2 regions of the Halanaerobaculum tunisiense genome follow, and region 1 is predicted to be linked to the other one. Evidence: a T-box and tRNA genes for the amino acid it is inferred to sense, from the RefSeq annotation. Region 1 holds a T-box; the other holds one or more tRNA genes.

Region 1 (4,378 bases):
AGTCTAGTCCCTCCTTCAGTTGGTTTAGGTTTTATCACTCTCAGGTGTAATAAACATTAGCATGTTTCGGCCTTCCATTGTCGGCTTCTTAGAGACCTTACCTACATCACTAACTTCTTCAGCTAATCTATCCATTAAATCATAACCAAGATCTTTATGAACTATCTCCCGACCTCTAAAGCGGAGACTAACCTTCACCTTATTTTTATCATTTAAAAATCTTCTGGCCATTTTAGCTTTCACTTTAAAGTCATGGTCTTCAATATTCGCACTCAACTGAACTTCTTTTGTCTTCATTACATTCTGATTCTTTTTAGCACGCTTAGCTTTCTTAGCTTGCTCATACTTATACTTCCCATAATCCATAATCTTACAAACAGATGGTTTAGCTTCCGGAGCAACCTCGACTAAATCAAGGTCTCTATCTTCAGCCAAACTCAATCCTTTCTTTAAAGACATAATTCCAATTTGTTCCCCATCATTATCAACAACTCTTACTTCTCGTGCTCTAATCTGATCGTTAACTCTTAAATCTTCAGCACTAATTTTACATACACCTCCTAAAAAAAAGAAAAGATGACCTAATTAAAGGTCACCCGCTAGTTAGCAAAATTAAACATACATCCCCCTAGGAATATATGCCAATTCTATTAACCTCAAGTCTTAGCTTAAGGTGAGAAGCGGATGACTTCTACTTTATTGTCCTTTCCTAGTATAACACATACCTTTACAATCGTCAAGAAAAAAGTCTTTAGCTATGAGCTGTGAGCCGTGAGCAAATTCAAAAACATAAAACAACTTTTTCCTCTTACGCTAAAATAGAGATTAGATTTTGAATTTAGAGGTTTTGAATTCGCTCATAGCTCACGACACACAACTCACGACTCACAGCTAATTACTCTTTATCCTCAATTTCCTCTACAACATCTGTTTTAAATTCCTCTACTGCAACAGCGCCTAAATCTCCTTCGCGCCGATCACGAACTGATACAGTATTATCCTCTACTTCATCATCTCCTACAATTAACATATAAGGAATCTGCTGGACCTGTGCTTCTCTAATCTTATAACCTACCTTTTCTTGTCTAGCATCGACTTCAACCCTAACTCCTTCTTCTTCTAATTCCTCTTTAATATCATAAGCATAATCCAATTGATCATCACTAATAGGAATTATTTCTGCTTGTACCGGGGCCAACCAAGTCGGGAATGCTCCAGCATAATGCTCAATTAAAATACCCATAAATCTCTCTAAACTACCATAAATAGCTCGGTGGATCATTACTGGCCGATGTTCGTCGCCATCTTCACCTACATAAGTTAAGTCAAATCGTTCGGGCATCTGGAAGTCAAGCTGGACTGTTCCACACTGCCAAGTCCGCCCTAGACAATCTTCAAGATGAAAGTCAATCTTAGGGCCATAAAAAGCTCCATCTCCTTCATTAACTACATAATCTAAACCATTATCAACAATTGCCTCTTCTAAAGCATTAGTTGCCCGCTCCCATAATTCATCAGACCCCATAGCTTTATCTGGTCTAGTACTTAACTCTACACTATACTCAAAACCAAAGGCACTATAAATTTTATCCACTAACTGAATAACCCCATTTAGCTCCTCTTTAATCTGCTCTGGTAGACAATAGATATGAGCATCATCTTGGGTAAAGTTTCTAACCCGCATTAAACCATGGAGTGTACCTGATAATTCATGGCGATGAACTAGTCCTAACTCACCCATTCTAACTGGTAGATCCCGATAACTATGCATCTTATCTTTATAGACTAATACTGATCCTGGACAATTCATTGGCTTAACAGCATAATTTTCCTCATCTATCTCAGTAAAGTACATGTCTTCACTGTAATGATCCCAGTGACCAGACTGCTTCCATAATTCTTCATTTAAGATAATTGGAGTCTTAATCTCTTCGTAACCAGCTTTTTGATGCTCTTCTTTCCAGAAGTCAATCAACTGATTTCTAACTACCATTCCTTTAGGATGGAAGAAAGGAAAACCTGGTCCTTCGTCCTGCAAACTAAATAAATCTAACTCCTGACCTATCTTTCTATGATCTCGTTTCTTAGCTTCTTCTAACTTCTCGAGGTGATCTTCTAGATCAGCTTGCTTATTAAAGGCAGTAGCATAGATTCGTTGTAACATCTTATTATCCTCATCACCACGCCAATAGGCACCAGCTACATTTAATAATTTAAAGGCATTAGCTTTTACTTTCCCTGTGCTAGGTAGATGTGGTCCACTACATAAATCAATAAAGTCTCCTTGGTGATAAAAGCTTACTGTGTCCTCATCTAATTCCTCAATTAATTCTACTTTATATTCTTCGTCTGCTTCTTTCATCTGCGCAAGAGCTTCTTCTTGAGCAACTTCTTCTCGTTGAATAGTATAATCTTCAGCAATTATTTCTTTCATCTCAGCTTCAATTTCCGCAAAGTCATCCTCGGATAACCTATAATCCAAGTCAAAATCATAATAAAATCCATCTTCAATTGTTGGCCCGATTGCTAACTGGACATCATCATATAATCTCTTAATCGCCTGAGCCATTATATGAGCTACTGTATGGCGATAAACCTCTAGTCCCTCTTCTGAATCAATAGTTATAATTGCTAACTCTACGTCTTCCTCTAGTTGATAACTAATATCAACTGCTTGTCCATCAACCTTGCCCGCTACAGCAGCTTTACCTAAGCGAGGGCCAATATCAAAAGCAACCTCTTTAATAGTAGTTCCAGCTTCATAATCACGACTGGATCCATCTGGTAAAGTGATTTCCACTTGACTCATTATAAATTCCTCCTTTTATTATTTATTAACAGTTAGTTACTAATTACATTAAAATAGATAATCGAATTTAGAATGACGCTTAATTGATATAATGTGGCACTTTCGTGCCACAGCTATCAGCTGTCTGCTATCTGTCGTGAGCAGATCTTCACGGAGAGTCCAAAGGACTCGTAGGAAGTCAAATTCTTCAATTGAAAATCATAAATCTAGTTTAAACCCCTAGAATATAGTAATTATAAGGGTTTAGATTTAGAATATAAATGTTTTGAACTGGCTGATAGCACACGACACACAGCTCACGACTGTGTCACCTATGGTGACACAATATATCAATAGTACTCGATACTATCATCACTGTACACTATAAATTATAAACTGTAAATTAAAAAGACCCTCCATCTCTAATTCTAGAGACGAAGGGTTCGCGATTCCACTCTACTTAAATCTATATTAAACCTAACATAGATTCCACTCATAGTTAAGATAACGGCTTAACCGGGCCTCCCTTACTAAGTAACTTGTTCAAGGGCCAACTCAGAGGTGGTTTTCCGCTAATCATTTCTAGGAGATTTCCAGCTTATAATCCCCATTCTCTAGTAGAAAGCAATTAACTTACTCGGCCTCATCAGTGTTGTTAATCAATATTAGCTTATCATTATTATACTTATCAAGTCGACTAATGTCAAATTAATTTTCACTATCTAGTTCAGTTAAATCAGTCACTTCACAGTACTGACAGCCCAAACAAAAGGAGATTCGATCCCCAAATACATTCTCTAAAGTTTTGACTACAGCTAACGGTTCTTTAAAATGTAAAATGATTTCTACAGGAGCAATAGTAATCAAGGCACTAATCAATAAATCTTGGTAATCTAAATCTTCTTCTACCATTTGCAAAGTATAGTCATCCAAAAAGGTATTCTCTAGTACAACTCCCTTGTGATTTAACAATTGGAATCGATCATCTTCAGTCTTAACTACATTTACTAGTTCATTCTGAGGACTTTGCTGATCAATAAATGTTTTTAATAAATGAACAACTTCTTTATAATCCTTTTCTACTAGATAATCATCCACTGCTCCATCAATAGCTAATTCTAATTCTGCTAAGTAGTTCTGGAGCCTAAACCGGACAAAACCTTCAATAATAATCTGCTCCTTAATAGCCAAGTAATCCATAATCTCCAATAAAACCCTATTCTTGCGTTGAATCTTAGATATAATCTCCTCTTTATCCTGACTAACTAAAAAATTAAGCCTGTCAGTAGCAATCTCTAGGATTCTCTCTTCTGCTAGCTTAGAAAAGGATTGGTAGTTATTTCGTAAAATTTTAATTAATAAATCCTCTTCTAAGTGGTTAATAACTAAATCTGATAGTACATTAGCAATATATTCTTTAAATATATTAAGTTCATGACTATTATCACTATCACACCTACAAGCAAATACTACTGTCTCTGCTTGCTCTTTTTCTTCGATAGTAATATCATATCCATCCTGTTGGAGAAAATCCAGCTCAAAATATAATCTATCTCTTAATAAAGCAGTGTACTTGCTTGTGCCAATCTT
Region 2 (4,378 bases), on a different contig from region 1:
AACTGTAATCTCTACTGGAATAACATTTCCAGCTTGATCAGCAGTCTTAGCATTAAAAGCTTTACAAAACTCCATAATATTAATTCCATGTTGACCTAGCGCTGGACCAACTGGCGGAGCTGGACTAGCTTCACCGGCAGGAATTTGTAAACTAATCTCTCCAACTACTTTCTTAGCCATAATTGACACCTCCTTTTTCCTAATTTAACTTTATACTTGTTCTACTTCAGTAAAGTCTAGTTCTACTGGAGTATCGCGACCAAACATAGAAACTAGCACCTTTACTTCTTCTGTCTTATAATCTATTTCTTTAATCTCCCCCACATGGTCTTCTAAGACACCATTTAAAACTTGGACTTTTTGCCCTATCTCTAAATCAGTATTGGCTTTGGCTATATCTTCTTCGCCCATATCCTGCTTGATTCTTCTGATTTCTTCCTCAGAAACAGGAACAGGATCTTTACCAGCACTAGCAAAACCAATAACTCCTGGTGTATTATTAACAAGATACCATGCCTCATCTTCCATAATCATATTAATTAATACATAGCCAGGAAAGATTTCATCCTTTTTTACATTTTCTTCGCCATCTTTAACTTCCACTTTATCTTCAGTAGGGACTAAAATTTCAAAGATTTCATCCTGCATCCCAAGGCTTTTAACTCGCTGTTTTAAGTTAGTTTTTAATCGTGTCTCGTTACCTGAATAGGTATAAATAGCATACCAATTGCGCTCACTCATAAAACCGGACTCCTAAGCTAGGAGCCACACCTCCTCTAATTAAGTATAAGTGGCCGAATAAGTTGTGAGAATAACAAATCAACTCCACCAATAAAGAAACCAAGGACTATAACCACAAAAACTACTACTCCTGTATAAGATACTACCTCGGATTGCTTCGGCCAGTTTACCTTTGTTAACTCTATTTTAACTTCTCGAAAGAACTTTTTTACCTGTTCTAAAGAACTTTTATCATTGGCCATTTACCACACATCCCCACTAATATTTGTTGGAATTAAAATCCTAATTAACCACTTACCTTATCTAGTCTCTTTATGAAGTGTGTGCTCTTTACAGAACTTACAATATTTCTTTAACTCTAATCTCTGTCGTTGATTACTTGAATTTTTAGTAGTACTATAATTACGTCTTTTACACTCTGTACAAGCTAAAGTAATTATTTCCCTCATAACTGCCACCTCCTCAGAGTGCACACCAACTAGTAACCCTTACACCGGATATACTTTATCATATTATAACCAAAAAATCAATGATTAATTCTAGTTGAAGGCAAATTAAGTAGTACAGAATAGAAAAGCAGGTATCTTACATACCCGCTTTCCTGGAGTAAATTTCTAATTTTTACTCAACGATTTCAGTAACCACACCAGCGCCTACAGTCTTGCCACCTTCCCGAATTGCAAATCTTAATCCTTCTTCCATTGCAATCGGTGAAATTAATTCTGCATCCATCTCAATGTTATCTCCTGGCATTACCATATCTACATCTTCTGGTAGGTTAATTGTTCCTGTTACGTCTGTTGTTCGGAAATAAAACTGAGGCTTATAGCCATCAAAGAATGGTGTGTGTCGGCCACCTTCATCTTTGCTAAGAACATAAACTTCTGCCTTGAACTTAGTATGTGGCGTAATTGAACCTGGTTCAGCTAGTACTTGACCTCGTTCAATATCTTCTTTATCAATACCTCTTAGTAGTGCTCCTACATTATCTCCTGCTTGAGAACTCTCCATTTGCTTTCTAAACATCTCAAGTCCTGTAATTACTGTCTCTTCTGTTTCTTTAATTCCTACAATCTCCGCTTCATCTCCTACTTCTATTGTTCCTCGCTCCACACGACCTGTCGCTACTGTTCCTCGACCAGTAATTGTAAAGATATCTTCAATTGGTAGTAGGAATTCTTTCTCTGTATCTCTCTCTGGAGTAGGAATATTCTCGTCTACTGCATCCATTAAATCTTTAATATCTTCTGCCCATTCTCCTGTTGGCTCTTCAATTGCTTTTAGGGCTGATCCAGTAACGATTGTAGCATCATCTCCATCAAATTCATACTCATTAAGTAACTCTCTTACTTCCATCTCTACTAATTCAATTAACTCTTCGTCTTCTACCATATCTGCTTTGTTTAAGAAGACTACAATTTCTGGCACTCCTACCTGACGAGCTAATAGTAAGTGCTCTCTTGTTTGCGGCATTGGCCCATCTGCTGCTGATACAATTAAAATTGCACCATCCATCTGAGCTGCACCTGTAATCATATTCTTTACATAGTCTGCGTGACCTGGGCAGTCTACGTGAGCATAGTGTCTATTAGCTGTCTCATACTCTACGTGAGACGTAGCAATTGTAATTCCTCGTTCCTGCTCTTCTGGTGCGTTATCAATCTCACCAAATTCCACTGATCCTTCGTCTCCTGCTGACAATACTTTCGTAATTGCAGCTGTTGTTGTTGTCTTTCCGTGGTCTACGTGTCCAATTGTACCAATGTTAATATGTGGTTTGTTTCGCTCAAACTTTTCTTTTCCCATTTCTATCTTCCCTCCTATACCTCTTCAAAAGTTTATTAGTAACTAAATATAACTTAAAGGTGATCTGAGATCACCAGTTTTAGTATGTAAACAAGAAATCTAATTTTAATTGGAGCCCACAACCGGAGTTGAACCGGTGACCTCATCCTTACCATGGATGCGCTCTACCACCTGAGCTATGTGGGCAAAAACAAAGAAAAATTCTCTTTAGACAACAAATATAATATCAATGTCAGTTACAACACCATCGACATTATATATCTTTTGCCTAAAGAGGTCAAGAAGCAAATTGAATTATTTACTTAAATAATTTGTTATATAATCTATTTAACTCCAATTTCATCCTATTTTCTCTAGTTCCCATTAAAAGTTATGTTCTTCTAATAAATCACTAACTTTACTTTTAATCCGTTGTAAAGCATTATCCACTGATTTAACGCGCCGGTCTAAATTATTAGCTATTTCCTGATAACTTTTATCCTCTAAATATTCCTCTAAGACTTCCAATTCCAAATCACTTAATATTTCCTGAATCTTTTCTTCTAAAAAATCATAAGACTGATTAGTAATAAAAGTCTGTTCCGGATTATAAAGTTCACTACTTTCTAAGATATCCAATAAAGTTCGATCAGATTCTTGATTAAAAACAGGTTTATTTAAAGATGAATAGGAATTTAAAGGTTGATGTTTCTGTCGAGTAGCAGTCTTAATAGCCGTGATAATCTGCCGAGTAATACATAATTCAGCAAAAGAGCGAAAAGAAGCTTGTCTCTGGACCTCATAATCTTTAATTGCTTTATATAAACCAATTAATCCTTCTTGAATAATATCATCCCGACCTGCTCCTACTAAAAAATAAGAATTAGACTTAGCTTTAACAAAATTCTGATACTTCTTGAGTAAATATTCTATAGCTACTTTATTTCCTTGCTGAGCTTGCTGTACTACTTGATCATCAGTCAGGCCATGATAGTCACTATATTTTTTACTGGATAAAATCGGTTGCGGCATAATTTCCTCCACCTTTTATTGCTATATTAAAGACTGAACAACATCATTATAACTTATATAATTTAGCATAGTCAAGCAAGGATAGTTTGTAACTTTTTCCTCTATTTATTAGTCTTGATTATACTTAATAATTTTAGGTTCAGGAGAATAAATATTCTCAGAAATTATCTCCTCTTTAATTATATCTTCTTGGTTAAATACTAATCTTTTGACTATAACTTTAGTCCCAGCTCTTCCGAACTGAACTACCTTGCGAGCCCCCCGACTGTAGGCTAGAATCTATTTTTTCAATTGTATCAGATTCTAAAGTTTAAGGTATATAATCTACTGATTAAGAATGAGGCCTTCTCTCCAACAATTTCTTCAGTCCCTAACTTTATATTTAAGTAGTATAAGTAGCAATTATATCCTTTACATTATATTTTCTGATCTTGGCCCAATTTGAAAAACCAGATACAGTAGTCTGAGGTACCAGCAAAGCTATAACAATTAGTAGCAACAGACTAACTATAGTTTCCTGCTTTATCTTTAACCTTTAATCCGCTGTCGTAGTGCATCATAAACTAATACTCCAGTTGCTACTGAAGCATTTAAAGATTCTAACTCTCCTTGCATAGGCATCTTAACTAAAAAGTCACACTTTTCTTTGACTAATCTTCTCATCCCAGATCCTTCACTACCAATCACCAAACCTAATGCTCCTGTTAAATCACTCTCAAAGTAATTACTACCAGACATATCTGCCCCAGCAATCCAAAAACCTAGCTCCTTTAGTTGTTCTATACTCCGGGCCAAGTTAGTTACCTTAGCTACTGGTATA

What was found. A T-box is a leader RNA that pairs with one kind of tRNA and senses whether it is charged. The one in region 1 lies ahead of thrS (threonine--tRNA ligase), so its partner is inferred to be a tRNA-Thr.
Region 2: it encodes a tRNA-Thr, which carries the amino acid that the T-box ahead of thrS (threonine--tRNA ligase) is inferred to sense. The anticodon was not compared.

The regions. Positions count from the first base shown of each region.
Region 1 is NZ_BAAHYI010000006.1:141,852-146,229, reverse strand. Features, by position in the region: gene infC (translation initiation factor IF-3) at 25-546, opposite strand; gene thrS (threonine--tRNA ligase) at 896-2,809, opposite strand; T-box leader at 3,216-3,447, opposite strand; gene ytxC (sporulation protein YtxC) at 3,497-4,378, opposite strand, start outside.
Region 2 is NZ_BAAHYI010000018.1:17,658-22,035, reverse strand. Features, by position in the region: gene rplK (50S ribosomal protein L11) at 1-180, opposite strand, end outside; gene nusG (transcription termination/antitermination protein NusG) at 211-741, opposite strand; gene secE (preprotein translocase subunit SecE) at 777-983, opposite strand; gene rpmG (50S ribosomal protein L33) at 1,041-1,190, opposite strand; gene tuf (elongation factor Tu) at 1,363-2,547, opposite strand; tRNA gene ACYQ3D_RS12290 (tRNA-Thr) at 2,658-2,733, opposite strand; gene sigH (RNA polymerase sporulation sigma factor SigH) at 2,911-3,558, opposite strand; gene ACYQ3D_RS12280 (G5 domain-containing protein) at 3,667-3,837, opposite strand; gene rlmB (23S rRNA (guanosine(2251)-2'-O)-methyltransferase RlmB) at 4,087-4,378, opposite strand, start outside.